One region of the Kitasatospora sp. NPDC094016 genome, then DNA from elsewhere that is predicted to be linked to it. Evidence: riboswitches for the same ligand, from Rfam matches in the RefSeq annotation. Region 1 holds a riboswitch; the other holds the start of a gene.
The links. Region 1 has a riboswitch for glycine ahead of gcvT (glycine cleavage system aminomethyltransferase GcvT). Riboswitches for the same ligand answer to the same signal wherever they lie in the genome.
Positions count from the first base shown of each region.

Region 2: linked by a shared signal. The riboswitch ahead of gcvP (aminomethyl-transferring glycine dehydrogenase) and the one ahead of gcvT (glycine cleavage system aminomethyltransferase GcvT) in region 1 are both predicted to bind glycine.

Region 1 covers NZ_JBEOUK010000043.1:39,424-47,153, reverse strand. Annotated here, with positions in the region: gene ABT015_RS30195 (TetR/AcrR family transcriptional regulator C-terminal domain-containing protein) at 1-523, opposite strand, end outside; gene ABT015_RS30190 (NADPH-dependent FMN reductase) at 662-1,273, shown strand; gene ABT015_RS30185 (L-serine ammonia-lyase) at 1,360-2,727, opposite strand; gene glyA (serine hydroxymethyltransferase) at 2,886-4,154, opposite strand; gene gcvH (glycine cleavage system protein GcvH) at 4,248-4,622, opposite strand; gene gcvT (glycine cleavage system aminomethyltransferase GcvT) at 4,775-5,896, opposite strand; glycine riboswitch at 6,128-6,233, opposite strand; gene ABT015_RS30165 (enhanced serine sensitivity protein SseB C-terminal domain-containing protein) at 6,420-7,274, shown strand; gene ABT015_RS30160 (enhanced serine sensitivity protein SseB C-terminal domain-containing protein) at 7,392-7,730, shown strand, end outside.
Region 2 covers NZ_JBEOUK010000011.1:10,896-18,625, forward strand. Annotated here, with positions in the region: gene ABT015_RS13265 (DNA polymerase IV) at 1-1,188, shown strand, start outside; gene ABT015_RS13270 (MFS transporter) at 1,333-2,829, opposite strand; gene ABT015_RS37980 (PRC and DUF2382 domain-containing protein) at 3,010-4,158, opposite strand; glycine riboswitch at 4,382-4,485, shown strand; glycine riboswitch at 4,487-4,618, shown strand; gene gcvP (aminomethyl-transferring glycine dehydrogenase) at 4,723-7,623, shown strand; gene ABT015_RS13290 (DUF5999 family protein) at 7,717-7,730, opposite strand, start outside.

The sequences.
Region 1 (7,730 bases):
CGACGGAGCCGTGGACGTAGCCGGTGACGGTTCGGAAGACCGCCATGGTGGTGTCGGCGTCCAGGCCGTGGTCGGCGAGGGCGGCGAAGGCGCGTTCGGGGATGGCGAGCTGGTTGGGGGTGAGGGGGACGGCGCCGGCGCGGACGATCCACGGGTGGGCCAGGTTCATGGCGCGCAGGTGGAGCGCCAGGGTGCGCATGGTGTCGCGCCAACCGGTGGAGGGAGTGCCCGGGGAGAGTTCGCCGTAGACGAAGTCGACCATCAGGTCGATGAGTTCGTCCTTGCCGGAGACGTACCGGTAGGCGGCCATCGGGGCGACGCCGAGGGTGGTGGCGAGCCGGCGCATGGTGACGGCGTCGAGGCCTTCGGCGTCGGCGATCGCGATCGCGGCCTCGGCGATCCGCTGCGGGGTGAGGGTGGTGCGCGGCGCGGGGGCCGGGCGGGCGAGGCGCTCCCAGAGTGAGGCCGGGGGCGGGGGCTTGGTCTGGTCGTCGTCCCCGGTGGGGGCCTGCTGGGCGGGCATGACGGCGGGCTCCTTCCGGTCGGGGCTCTTACCGTACCACCGGCGTGTACGCCGTATCGGAAGTGGACGGCGTACACGTCGATGTGTACGTTGTATCCAGCAGATACGGTGTACACATCGTCCCGGAGGGGGATTCCCATGGCTACGGAGAGCGCGGACATCGCGGAGAAGGGCCTGCGGGTCGCGGTCGTCGTCGGCAGCACTCGGAGCGGCCGGTTTGCGCCCGTCGTCGCCGACTGGCTGCTCGGCCACCTCGGCGCGCGCGGCGACATGACCGCCGACCTGATCGATCTGGTCGAGACCCCGCTGCCGACCACCTTCCCGTCCTTCGGTGGTGAACTGGAGCCGGGCGCCGCCGAGTTGCTCGCCGCCGTCACGCCCCGCCTGGAGGCCGCCGACGCCTTCGTGGTCGTCACGCCCGAGTACAACCACAGCTTCCCGGCCCCGCTGAAGAACGCCATCGACTGGCACAACAGCCAGTGGCACGGCAAGCCGGTCGGCTTCGTCTCCTACGGCGGACTCTCCGGCGGTCTGCGCGCCGTCGAGCAACTGCGAGTGGTGCTCGCCGAGTTGAACGCCATGACGATTCGCAACACGGTCAGCTTCCACGGCGCCGCCCAGTGCTTCGACGCCGACGGCAAGCCGCTCGACCCGGCCGCCGACGCCGCCGGCAAGACCATGCTCGACCAACTCGCCTGGTGGGCGGAGGCGTTGCGGGACGCCCGGCGCCTCCGCCCGTTCGCGGCCTGAGCGGGCACCCTCGGGATGCCCCCGAACGCCCCCGAACGCCGAGAGCCCCCGGACGGGTCCGGGGGCTCAGGCGACAGCGGGTGTGATCAGCACTCGATGACGTTGACGGCGAGGCCGCCGCGCGAGGTCTCCTTGTACTTGATCTTCATGTCGGCGCCGGTCTCCTTCATCGTCTTGATCGCCTTGTCGAGCGAGACGTGGTGCCGGCCGTCGCCGCGCAGGGCCATCCGGGCGGCGGTGACGGCCTTGACGGAGGCCATGCCGTTGCGCTCGATGCAGGGGATCTGGACGAGGCCGCCGACCGGGTCGCAGGTGAGGCCGAGGTTGTGCTCGATGCCGATCTCGGCGGCGTTCTCGACCTGTTCGGGGGTGCCGCCGAGGACCTCGGCGAGGCCGCCGGCGGCCATCGAGCAGGCGGAGCCGACCTCGCCCTGGCAGCCGACCTCGGCGCCGGAGATGGAGGCGTTCTCCTTGAAGAGCATGCCGATGGCGCCGGCCGCGAGGAGGAAGCGGACGATGCCGTCCTCGTCGGCGCCCGGGATGAAGTTCAGGTAGTAGTGCAGGACGGCGGGGATGATCCCGGCCGCGCCGTTGGTCGGAGCGGTGACCACCCGGCGGCCGGAGGCGTTCTCCTCGTTGACCGCCATCGCGTAGAGGGTCACCCACTCCATCGCGTTGGCCGGGCCGATGCCCTCGGCGCGCATCGCGCGGGCGGCCGCGGCGGCGCGGCGGCGGACCTTGAGGCCGCCGGGGAGGATGCCCTCGCGGGACATGCCGGCCCGCACGCACTCCTGCATGACCTGCCAGATCTCCAGCAGCCCGGTCCGGATCTCCTCCTCGGAGCGCCAGGCCTTCTCGTTCTCCAGCATCAGGCCGGAGATCGACAGCCCGGTCTCCCGGGTGAGCCGCAGCAGCTCCTCGCCGGTGCGGAAGGGGTAGCGCAGCGAGGTGTCGTCGGGCTTGACCCGGTCCGCGCCGATGGCGTCCTCGTCGACGACGAAGCCGCCGCCGACCGAGTAGTAGGTCTTCTCCAGCAGCGTGGAGCCGTCCGCCGCGTACGCCCAGATGGTCATGCCGTTGGCGTGGTACGGCAGCGAGCGGCGGCGGTGCAGGACCAGCTGGGTGCCCGGGTCGAAGTCGATGGGGTGGGTGCCGAGGAGGTTGAGCCGCTTCTCGGTGGTGATCCGCTCGACGTCCTTGTCCGCCTGGTCGACGTCGACCGTGCGGGGGGAGTTGTTCTCCAGGCCGAGCAGGACGGCCTTGGGGGTGCCGTGGCCGTGGCCGGTGGCGCCCAGCGAGCCGTACAGCTCGGCGCGCACGCTCGCCACCTCGGCGAGCAGGTCCTCGGACCGCAGGCGCCGGGCGAACATCCGGGCGGCGCGCATCGGGCCGACGGTGTGGGAACTCGACGGGCCGATGCCGATGGAGAAGAGGTCGAAGACGCTGAGGGCCACGGGGGGACGTCCTTGTCTGTCTCGTGGAAGGACTGGCGGGCGGGGGACGACACGGGTCGGGGCACCGCGCGCACTGTCCAGTGTGCGCGGTGCCCCGGGATCCCAGGTGCCGCGGCGGGGTGAGGCCGGTCACCCCGCCCGAACGATCACCGAGGTGATCAGAGGTTCGGGTAGAGCGGGTACTTCTCGGCCAGCGCGGTGACGCGGGCCTTGAGCGCGGTGGCGGCGTTCTCGTCGAAGGCGGGCTTGAGCGCCTCGGCGATGATGTCGGCGACCTCGCGGAAGTCCTCGGCCTGGAAGCCGCGGGTGGCGAGCGCGGGGGTGCCGATGCGCAGGCCGGAGGTGACCATCGGCGGCCGCGGGTCGTTCGGGACGGCGTTGCGGTTGACCGTGATGCCGACCTCGTGCAGGCGGTCCTCGGCCTGCTGGCCGTCGAGCCGGCTGTTGCGCAGGTCGACCAGGACGAGGTGCACGTCGGTGCCGCCGGACAGCACCGAGGCGCCGGCCTCGGCGACGTCGGCCTGGAGCAGGCGCTCGGCGAGGATCTTGGCGCCCTCCAGAGTGCGCTGCTGGCGCTCCTTGAACTCCTCGGACGCGGCGACCTTGAAGGCGACGGCCTTGCCGGCGATCACGTGCTCCAGCGGGCCACCCTGCTGGCCGGGGAACACCGCGGAGTTGATCTTCTTGGCGTACTCGGCCTTGGACAGGATGACACCGCCGCGCGGGCCGCCCAGGGTCTTGTGGGTGGTGGTGGTGACCACGTCCGCGTACGGCACCGGGTTGGGGTGCAGACCGGCGGCGACCAGGCCGGCGAAGTGCGCCATGTCCACCATCAGCAGCGCGCCGACCTCGTCGGCGACCCGGCGGAACGCGGCGAAGTCCAGCTGGCGCGGGTAGGCGGACCAGCCCGCGATGATCAGCTTCGGCTGGTGCTCCTTGGCCAGGCGCTCGACCTCGGCCATGTCGACCTGGCCGGTCTTCTCGTCCACGTGGTACGCGACCACGTTGTAGAGCTTGCCGGAGAAGTTGATCTTCATGCCGTGGGTCAGGTGACCGCCGTGGGCCAGGTTCAGGCCCAGGATGGTGTCGCCCGGCTTGATCAGCGCGAACATCGCGGCGGCGTTGGCCTGGGCGCCCGAGTGCGGCTGGACGTTGGCGTGCTCGGCGCCGAACAGGGCCTTGATGCGGTCGATCGCGATCTGCTCGACCACGTCGACGTGCTCGCAGCCGCCGTAGTAGCGGCGGCCGGGGTAACCCTCGGCGTACTTGTTGGTGAGTACCGAGCCCTGGGCCTCCATGACCGCCACCGGGGCGAAGTTCTCGGAGGCGATCATCTCCAGGGTGGTCTGCTGGCGGTGCAGCTCGGCGTCGACCGCGGCGGCGATCTCCGGGTCGAGGGAGTGCAGGGACTGGTTCAGAACCGTCATGGTGTGGTCTTCCCGGGAGGAGAGAGACGGGAGCAGAGAGGGGGGAGCCTGGCGGGGCGGCCGCCGCGCTGCGGCCGCCCCGTCACGAGCGGGTCAGCCGCCGATGAAGGCGGTGTACTCGTCCGCGCTGAGCAGTTCGTCGGTGGACTCCACCTGGACCTTGAACAGCCAGCCGCCCTCGAACGGGGCGCTGTTGACCAGGCTGTTGTCGTCCAGGACGTCCTGGTTGATCTCGACGATCTTCCCGGTCACCGGGGAGAACAGGTCGCTGACCGACTTGGTGGACTCCAGCTCGCCACAGGACTCGCCCGCGGTCACGTCGGCGCCGACCTCGGGCAGCTGCACGTAGACGATGTCACCGAGCGCGTCGGCCGCGTGGGCGGTGATGCCGACGGTGGAGACACCGCCCTCGACGGCGGTCAGCCACTCGTGCTCCTTGGTGTACTGCAGGTGCTGGGGGTTGCTCATGGCGTCATTCTCCAGGATGGGAAGCGGGTACGACGAAGCGGGCCGCCGCACGGACGGCTTCGACGCGGATCAGGCGTGGTGCGGGCACGGGCCGGACCTGGATCAGGCGTGGCTCAAGCCCGGGTCCACCGGGTTTGCGGGAGGGCGGGGCCTCAGCGGGCGCGCTTGTAGAACGGCAGCGCCACGACCTCGACCGGCTCGTGCTTGCCGCGCACGTCCACCGCGACGGCGGTGCCGGGGGTGGCGTGGGCCGCGTCCACGTAGGCGATCGCGATCGGCCGGCCCAGGGTCGGGGACGGGGCGCCCGAGGTGATCCGGCCGATCGGGGCGCCGTCGGCGGAGACCACGGTGTACTCGGCGCGCGGGACGCGCTTGCCCTCGGAGACCAGACCGACCAGCACCCGCGGCGGGTTGGCCTCGGCCTCGGCGGCGGCCTTCTCCAGCGCCTTGCGGCCGACGAAGGCGCCCTCGTTGGTGGTCTTGTCGAAGCGCACGACCCGGCCCAGGCCCGCGTCGAACGGGGTCAGGTCGGTGGAGAGCTCGTGCCCGTACAGCGGCATGCCGGCCTCCAGGCGCAGCGTGTCGCGGCAGGACAGGCCGCACGGGACCAGGCCGCGGCCCTCGCCGGCGGCGGTCAGCGCCTGCCAGACCCCCTCGGCGTCGCCCGGGTTGCAGAAGATCTCGAAGCCGTCCTCGCCGGTGTAGCCGGTCCGGGCGAGCAGCACGTCGCGGCCGGCGACCTGGGCCGGGAGGATCGCGTAGTACTTCAGGCCGGGCAGGTCGGCGTCGGTGGTCCCGGCCAGGATCGCGGTGGCCTCCGGGCCCTGGACGGCGATCAGCGCGTAGGTGTCGCGGTCGTCCGTGACGACGGCGTCGAAGCCCTTGGCGCGGGCGATCAGCTCGTCCAGCACCAGCTGGGCGTTGGAGGCGTTGGCGACGACCAGGAAGGCGTCCTCGCGCAGGCGGTAGACGATCAGGTCGTCCAGGATGCCGCCGTCCTCGGCGCAGATCATGGTGTAGCGGGCGCGCAGCACGCCCAGCGCGGAGACGAAGCCGACCAGCGCGTGGTCCAGCATCTCGCCGGCCTGCTGGCCGGTGACGGTGATCTCGCCCATGTGGGAGAGGTCGAACAGCCCGGCCCGGGTGCGGACGGCGAGGTGTTCCTCGCGCTCGCTGCCGTAGCGCAGCGGCATGTCCCAGCCGGCGAAGTCGGTCATGGTCGCGCCGAGGGCGCGGTGCAGCGCGTCGAGCGCGGTGAGGCGGAGGGACGACATGGCCTGGAACTCCTCGGTCGGGGCACTCATGGGTGCACGCGCCGGAACCGGACCCGCTCGGGGGCCGACCCTGCGCGCGGGCATGCGGCGGCGTGGGTCTCCCCATCTGTCGTCGAACCTGAGAGCTTCACCGCCCACGCGCCCGCAGCTGTTTCCAGCATCCAGGACAGCATGGTGGCTTGCACCGTGGGTGGGCGCGCGACAGGGCCGTGCGCCACTTTCCAGATGTGCCTAACCCGTGCGGTAAGGGGGCCTGAGAGATTCCGGGGAGGAGTTGCTCCTTCGGCGCCGGCTGTGCCGCCTGACGGGGCACTCCGGGCTCTCCCGCGCGGGTTCGAGCGGCCGGTATGGAGTTGTCGGTCCGCCGGCGCGCCGCGCCGTCGAACGCGCACATCATGGCACGTCCGCGCCGACGACGGGAGAGGGGACCCGGTCACACCCCGCCACTTCGGACACAGCCCTAGACTGCTGCGCGTCGGCGCAGCAGAGGGCGGCCGACCGGCAGAGGGCGGATCAGGCGCGCATGGGGTACCCGGTGGAGCAGCAGCAGGGGTGGGGCGGGCCGGAGTCGGCGCCGCCGGGCGGCGGGTGGCCGGCCAACGAGCTGGAGCAGGTGCTGACCGCCGCGCTGGGCGACCCGGGTGCGACGCCGCGGGTGATCGAGGTGCTGGCCCGCAGCCAGGTGTGGATCCCGCTGCCGGCCGGCGGCGACCCGCAGGGGCCCGCGCTGGACCTGCCGACCATCGAGCTGGCCGGCGAGCCGTACGTGCCGGTGTTCTCCTCGCAGGAGGTGTTCCTGCGGCAGGCGCCGGGGATGGCCTTCGCGGTGGCGCCGGTCTGGGAGTTCGCCCGCGGGCTGCCGCTGGGCGTGGGCATCGCGGTCAACCCGGAGGCGGCGGTGGGCATCCCGGTGCCGCCGCAGGGTGTGGCGGAGCTGCGGCGCGGCCCGCGCGAGGAGCGCCTGGCCGACCAGGATCAGGGCCTGAACCAGGGACAGAACCAGGGCCGGGGACAGAACCAGGGCCAGGGCCCGGAGGCGCCGACCGGTGGCCGGGTGGCGCTGCGCGAGCCGGTGCCGGGGGAGGACCCGGAGCACTTCCTGGCCGCCTGCCGGGCCGAACTGTCCGCCCTGCCCGGAGTGTTGACGGCGCGCCGGGCGCTCGCCAGCATCGAGGGCGAGCCGACCGTGATGTTCGTGGGCGTCCAGCTGGACCAGACGGCCCCGGCCGACCCGGGCGCGGTGAACGAGGCGCTCGGCCGCGCGCTGGGAACCGCGCCGCTGCCGGGGGGCGTCCACCTCGTACTGCTCGATCTCGCCGATGACCCGGTGGTCGAGTGGCTGCTCACCCGGGTACTCCCTTTCTACGCGCGGGGTTGAGCGGGGTTCGTATCGGAGGCACGTCGCCGTGGCGGTGGTCGGTGCCGCGCCATAGGGTGCGTGCAGACGGCCGACGGGCCGGCAGGCTTGAGGAAAGAGGCGCGGCGAGGTGGGCGCATGAGTGCGGGAGCGGTAGCGGGCGGTGCACCGGGGCCCTGGGGCCAGGCACCCGCCGGGCGCCCCGGAGCGGATCCGGGCGCGCTGGAGCGCGCCCTGCGCGAGGTCGCGCCGGAGCGCTACGAGGCGTACGAGCAACTGCTGCACGCACTGGCCGACGGCCAGGTCTGGATGCTGCTGTGGCACGGCACGCCGGGCAGCGCGGACGCCCAGTACGGGAACATGGAGATCAGCGGCCACGGCTACGCGCCGGCCGTCACCTCGTCCGAGCAGCTGGCGTCGTCCGGCTGGGAGCGGGCCCACGAGGTCATCTCCGGGCGGGAGATCGCCGCTTCGCTG
Region 2 (7,730 bases), on a different contig from region 1:
GCCTTCCTGAGCGGCCGGTTCGAGGCCTACCGGCAGGTCAGCGAGCTCGTGATGGGCCTGCTGCGCGAGCTGTCGCCGCTGGTGCAGCCGCTCAGCCTGGACGAGGCCTTCGTCGACCTGGAGGCCGGCCCCTACGGTCCGGTGCTGGCCGAGTCCGACCACGAGACCGGGGAGCGGCTGGTGCTCGCGTTGGCGGAGGACCTGCGGGCGGACATCCAGCGGCGCACCGGGCTGACCGGGTCGGTCGGGGCAGCCGGGTCCAAGCTGATGGCGAAGATCGCCTCCGAGCAGGCCAAACCGGACGGGCTGGTGCTGATCGAACCCGGGCAGGAGCGGGCCGTGCTCGGCCCGATGCCGGTCCGGGCGCTGCCCGGGATCGGGCCGGCCACCGAACAGGTGCTGCGGCGGGCCGGACTGAACACCGTGGCGGACCTCGCCGAGGCGGGGGAGGGCGAACTGGTGCTGCTGCTCGGGCGGGCGCACGGCGCCGGCGTGCACCAGATGTCGATAGGGCTGGACGACCGGCCGGTGGTGGCCGATCAGGACGCCAAGTCGGTCTCGGTGGAGGACACCTTCGAGGTGGACCTCGCCGACCGGGAGCGGGTGCTGCGCGAGGTGGAGGTGCTGGCCGCCCGGTGTGTGCGGCGGCTGCGCGCGGCCGGGCGCTCGGGGCGGACGGTGGTGCTCAAGGTCCGGCGGTTCGACTTCTCGACGCTGACCCGTTCGGAGACGCTGCGCGGGCCCACCGACGACGAGGCGGTGGTCATCGAGACGGCGCGCCGGCTGGCCTCCCAGGTGGACATCACCGGTGGGGTGCGGCTGCTCGGGGTGGGCGTCGCCCAGCTGGCCGACTACACCCAGGAGGACTTGTTCGCGCAGGCCCTGCGGGAGGAGGCGGCCGAGCACGCGGAGGCGGAGGTCGAGGCGGCCGAGGAGGAGCCGGAGGCGGCCGCGCCGCGCCGCTGGATGCCCGGGCAGGACGTCCGCCATGCCGAGCTGGGGCCCGGGTGGGTGCAGGGCAGCGGTGTCGGGCGGGTCACCGTGCGGTTCGAGACGCCGTGGAGCGGGCCGGGGCGCATCCGGACCTTCGCGGTGGACGATCCGGCGCTGGAGCCGGCCCGTCCGCTGCCGCTGTGGGGGGCCGAGGGGTCGGAAGGGCCGGAGGAGCCGGGGGTGCCGGGGCTGTGAAACGCGAAGCGGCCCCAACCGGTGGGGGGAGTACCGGTTGGGGCCGCATACCGTGCCGGACTTCGTGCGGTCGTGATGCCCTCGCGACCGTCCGAAGGCCGGGCCGCCGCGCCCTGTCCCTGAGCGCGGCGGCCGGACGCCTGGTCAGGCGTCGGTCTTGGCCAGCTCGGGGCTGGAGTTCCGCTCGGCCGTGCCGCCCGAGGCGACGACGGTGGCGGCCGGCTTGACGCCGCGGATCAGGAACGGGACGACGCCGGCGACGGCGCAGACGACGGCCGCGGCCCAGAACGCGTGCTTGTAGGCGTCCAGGGTGGGCAGCAGCAGCGGGATCTGCGGCGGCAGCTTCATGGTGTCGCCGGTCAGGATGGCGGCCATCACGGCGGTGCCGATCGCACCACCGACGGTGCGCAGCACGGCGTTCATGCCGTTGGCGATGCCGCTCTGCTCCACCGGGACGGCGCCGTTGATGTAGGCCGGCATCGCGGAGAACGCCAGGCCGATGCCCAGGCCGAAGATCGCCGAGGAGGTGTAGATGTCGCCCTCGTGGCTGTGCCGCACGGCCAGGTAGGCCATCGCGACGGCACCCAGGACGCCACCGAGGACCAGCGGCAGGCGCGGGCCGCGGCGGGCGATCAGCATCGCGCCGACCGGAGCCGCCACCATCGAGCCGATCGCGGACGGCAGCAGCAGCAGACCGGCGTGCAGGACGGTCGCGGTGAAGCCGTAGTGGGTCAGCTTCTCCGGGGTCTGGGCGAAGTTGCTGATCACCATGAACGAGCCGTACATGCCGAAGCCGATCAGCAGGCCGGCCAGGTTGGTGAAGGCGACGGCCGGACGGGACATCATCTTCATGTCCACCAGGGGGTGCGCGACCTTGGTCTCGATGACCCCCCAGATCAGGGCGACGACGGCGGCCACGGCGAACAGGCCGAGGGTCTTGGTCGAGGTCCAGCCCCAGTGGTTGCCCTGGCTGACCGCGACGAGCAGGGCGGAGAGCCAGCCGGCCAGGGTGAGGGCGCCGAGCGGGTCGGCGCCGCCCTCCTTGTCGGTGACCGGGTCGGACGGGACGCGGAACGCGACCAGGGCGACCGCGATCAGGCCGAAGACCAGGCCCATCCAGAAGATCGACTTGTAGCTCCAGTGCTCCAGCAGGAGACCGGTCGCGACCAGGCCGAGGCCGGAGCCGACGCCCATCGAGGCGCTGATGGCGGCGACGCCGCCGGTCACCTTCTGCTTGGGCAGCTCGTCGCGGACGATGCTGATCGCCAGCGGGAGCACGCCACCGCCGGCGCCCTGGAGGACACGGGCGACGACCAGCCAGGTGAAGGAGTGGGTGCTGACCGCCAGCGCCGAACCGGCGACCAGACCGGCCAGCGAGATCAGCAGCATCGGCTTACGGCCCCGGAGGTCGCCGAAGCGGCCCAGCAGGGGAGTCAGCACGGCGGCGGAGAGCAGGTTGGCGGTCATCAGCCAGGTGATGCTGGACGCGGAGACGCTCAGTTCCTTGGCCAGCGAGGGCAGGATCGGGACGACCGCGGTCTGCACCACGCTGAACGACAGCATCGCCAGGATGAGGGCCGGCAGGACCCGGGCGCTGCTCTGCTTCTCGGCCGCGGTGGTGGGCTGTGGTGCCTCACTCACGGTTGCTTCCTCCCGTACATAGTGAATGAACTGAAGTAACCATGCCGGGAGATACTTCAGAGTGTCAAATATCCATTGGTGACGCTTTGGCAAAATCGAAGGATTCCGGCCGGGCGGCGACCGGGACGAGGGCATGCCGAGGGCCCCGGACCGAGTGGTCCGGGGCCCTCGGGAGAGAGGTCAGGCGAACGGGCGCAGCACGGCCGGGCGGGGGGCCTCGGCCGCCGGGGTGGCCGTCGGGGTCGCCGGGGCGGCGGCGGTGTTGTCGTGGATCTCGACGTGCTCGCGGCGCAGCTCGTCCCGGATCACCTCCTCGGCGGTGTAGCGCTCCACCACCAGGCGGACCCGCTCGATCGGGGTGAGGTACTTGCGGACCACCGGGCGCTCCTCGCGCAGGGTGACCTCCTCCACCGCCTCGGTGATCTCCTTCTCGGTGAGCGAGGCACGCTCGGCCTCGCTCACCGGCATCCGCTCCACCCGGACGCGCTCGCGGACCACCGGGACGCGGCGCTCGACCTGCTCGCTGGTCACGTACTTGCGCAGCTTCGCGGTGCCCACGATGTGCCAGTCCGTGGTGATGTCCAGGCGCTCCTCGCGGCAGGTGATCTCCACCGGGCCGTTGGGGGACGACGGGGCGGGGCCGGTCGAGCGCTCCGGGACCGGCGCGGCCATGGCCGAGTTCGTGGTCGCGGTGGTCGTCACGATCGGGGCGGGCTGCGGCTTGGGCTCGGTCGTCGTGGGGGTGGCCGCGGGTGAGGGGGTGTTGAGGGTTCGCACGTTGACCTCTGTCGCGGTGCCGGTGGGGTCGGCAGGGGTGGTGGTCGGGGCGGGGTCGAGGGAGTGGAAGGCGATGGGCTTCACGGGCTCGGCCGCCGAGGTGGTGCCGAAGTCGAGGTCGGGGCGCGCGGGGCGGTCGCCGTCCCGGCCGGCCGGGCGGTCGCTCTCGCGGCCGACGGGCCGGTCACCCTCACGGTCGGCAGGACGGTCGCCGTCCCGGCCGACCGGGCGGCCGTTCGCCGGGGTGTCCAGGCCGTAGTAGCGGTAGAGCTGGAGCTCCTGGGCGGGCGACAGGTGCTGGCCGGCGCCGAAGTCCGGCGACTCCTTCACCAGCGACTTGTCGTACGGCACCCGGAGCTCGTCGCCGGAGAACTCGCTGGTGGTGAGCGGGACGAAGGCGTCCCGGCCGAAGATGCCGGTCCGGACGGCCGCCCACTCCGGCTGGCCGGTGGCGTCGTCCAGGTAGACCTCGTCGACCGTGCCGATCTTGTCTCCGTTGCGGTCGACCGCCTTGTGGCCGATGAGGTCCCGGGGGTCGATATCGGTTTGCACTCTTTCCTCCAGTGCGCTGCGCCTGCGGAACTCCCGCAGGACCGTGGCCGGAGCACCCGTTCCGCCTGCCACTTCACACCAAAGGCCATGAATCGGACGGGCGCGACCGGGGTGCGCCGGACGGGCTCCGGGCTGGACCGTCCGGGGGACGCGCGTAGACCCCGAGCGACCCGACGCGACCGTGATCGGGGGGCCTGCCGCTGGTACCCTGGGCGGCGACCGCCGAGCCCGCTCGGGAGAGTCCCCGGCCACGGAAAGCGCTGGTCGGGGCGCCGAAGGAGCAACTCCTCCCCGGAATCTCTCAGGCATCCGTACCGTGTGGGGTAGGTCACTCTGGAAAGCAGGGCAGGACCGTCGGCAGGGAGCCGACGGGCACCACCCTCACCGACGGTGCAAGCCGGCGGCGTGCCCACAGCGCGCCGTGCGGGTGAAGCTCTCAGGTCCCGATGACAGAGGGGGAGGCCTGTCGGGTTCGCCCGCCCGGGTCGAGCCGCTGTCCGCAGCGGCTCCGGCCGGTCGGCGTGCGCACCCCCGCCGGTCCGTGACCAGGAGGCCTCGACCACCATGAACGCCCAGCCGAACGCGGGACGCCCCACCGGCGCCTCGACCCTCACCGAGCTTGAGCTGGCCAGCCCCTTCGAGAACCGCCACATCGGCCCCGACGACGCCGCGCAGCAGAAGATGCTGGCGTCCATCGGCTACGGCTCGCTGGACGAACTCGCCGCCACCGCCGTTCCCGAGGCGATCCGCTCCATCACCGGCCTGGACCTGCCCGGCGGCCGCAGCGAGGCCCAGGTGCTCGCCGAACTGCGCGAGCTGGCGAGCCGCAACCAGGTGCTCCAGCCGATGATCGGCCTGGGCTACTACGGCACCTTCACCCCGCCGGTGATCCTGCGCAACGTCATGGAGAACCCGGCCTGGTACACCGCCTACACGCCGTACCAGCCGGAGATCTCCCAGGGCCGCCTGGAGGCGCTGCTCAACTTCCAGACCCTGGTCTCCGACCTGACCGGCCTGCCGACCTCCGGCTCCTCGCTGCTCGACGAGGGCACCGCGGCCGCCGAGGCGATGGCGCTCGCCCGCCGCGTCACCAAGGTCAAGGGCGGCGTCTTCCTGGTCGACGCCGAGACCCTGCCGCAGACCACCGCGGTGATCAACACCCGCGCCGTGCCGACCGGTGTCGAGGTCGTCGTCGCCGACCTGTCCCAGGGCATCCCGGCCGAGATCGCCGAGCGCGGCGTCTTCGGCGTGCTGCTCCAGTACCCGGGCGCCACCGGTGTGGTCCGCGACCTCACCCCGGTCATCGAGCAGGCGCACGGCCTCGGCGCGATCGTCGCGGTCGCCGCCGACCTGCTGGCGCTGACCCTGCTCGCCTCGCCGGGTTCGCTCGGCGCCGACATCGCCTGCGGCACCTCGCAGCGCTTCGGCGTCCCGATGGGCTTCGGCGGCCCGCACGCCGGCTACCTGTCGGTGCGCGCCGAGTACGCCCGCTCGCTGCCCGGCCGCCTGGTCGGCGTCTCGGTCGACGCCGACGGCAACCGTGCCTACCGCCTGGCGCTGCAGACCCGCGAGCAGCACATCCGCCGCGAGAAGGCCACCAGCAACATCTGCACCGCCCAGGTGCTGCTCGCCGTCATGGCCTCGATGTACGCCGTCTACCACGGTCCGGACGGCCTGGCCGACATCGCCCGCCGCACCCACCGCTACGCCGCCGCCCTCGCCGAGGGCCTGCGGGCCGGCGGTGTCGAGCTGCTGCACGGCGAGTTCTTCGACACCGTCACCGCCGTCGTCCCGGGCCGTGCCGCCGAGATCGCGGCCGCCGCCCGCGCCAACGGCGTCAACGTCCACCAGGACGGCGCGGACCGGATCTCGGTCTCCACCGACGAGACCACCACCCGCGAGCACCTCGCCGCCGTCTGGGCCGCGTTCGGCGTCCCCGCGGTCGAGGTCGCCGAGGGCGCCGACGCGCTGCCGGCCGCGCTGCTGCGCCAGGACGAGTACCTGACCCACCCGGTCTTCCACAGCCACCGCTCGGAGACCGCCATGCTGCGCTACCTGCGCCGCCTGTCGGACCGGGACTACGCGCTGGACCGCGGCATGATCCCGCTGGGCTCCTGCACCATGAAGCTCAACGCGACCACCGAGATGGAGGCCGTCACCTGGCCGGAGTTCGGCCAGCTGCACCCCTTCGCGCCGATCGAGCAGGCCCAGGGCTTCCTCAGCCTGATCCGCGAGCTGGAGCGCCAGCTGGTCGAGGTGACCGGCTACGACGCCGTCTCGATCCAGCCGAACGCGGGCTCGCAGGGCGAGCTGGCCGGCCTGCTGGCCGTCCGCGCCTACCACCACGCCAACGGCGACACCCAGCGCGACGTCTGCCTGATCCCCTCCTCCGCGCACGGCACCAACGCGGCCTCCGCGGTGATGGCAGGCATGCGCGTGGTCGTGGTGAAGACCCTGGTCGACGGCGACGTGGACGTCGAGGACCTGAAGGCCAAGATCGAGCAGCACCGGGACAGCCTCTCCGTGCTGATGGTCACCTACCCGTCCACCCACGGCGTGTACGAGACCCAGATCACCGACATCTGCGCCCTGGTGCACGAGGCCGGCGGCCAGGTGTACGTGGACGGCGCCAACCTGAACGCCCTGGTCGGCCTCGCCAAGCCGGGCAAGTTCGGCGCGGACGTCTCGCACCTGAACCTGCACAAGACCTTCTGCATCCCGCACGGCGGCGGCGGCCCGGGCGTCGGCCCGGTCGCGGTGCGCGCCCACCTGGCGCCGTACCTGCCGAACCACCCGCTGCAGCCGGAGGCCGGCCCGGCCACCGGGGTCGGCCCGATCTCGGCGGCACCGTGGGGCTCGGCGGCCATCCTGCCGATCTCCTGGGCGTACGTCCGGCTGATGGGCGGCGAGGGCCTCAAGCGCGCGACCCAGGTCGCGGTGCTGAACGCCAACTACATCGCCAAGCGGCTGGCACCGCACTTCCCGGTGCTCTACACCGGCCCCGGCGGGCTGGTCGCGCACGAGTGCATCATCGACCTGCGTCCGCTGACCAAGGAGACGGGCGTGACGGTGGACGACATCGCCAAGCGCCTGATCGACTACGGCTTCCACGCGCCGACGATGTCCTTCCCGGTGGCCGGCACGCTGATGATCGAGCCGACCGAGTCCGAGGACCTGCACGAGATCGACCGGTTCTGCGACGCGATGATCGAGATCCGGGCCGAGATCGACAAGGTCGGCTCGGGCGAGTGGGCGGCCGCGGACAACCCGCTGCGCAACGCCCCGCACACCGCCGCCGAGCTGGCCGGCGACTGGGCGCACGGCTACTCGCGGCAGGAGGCGGTCTTCCCGGCGGGCGTGAACCCGGCGGACAAGTACTGGCCGCCGGTCAGCCGGATCGACGGCGCGTACGGCGACCGCAACCTGGTCTGCTCCTGCCCGCCGCTGGACGAGTACGGCGCCTGATCCGGACCGGACGTACGGCAGGGCCCCGACGGGACGTATCCGTCGGGGCCCTGCCCCTTGCCGTCGTCCGGCGGCTGCCCCCGCCGGGTGCGGTCAGGCCGCGTGGG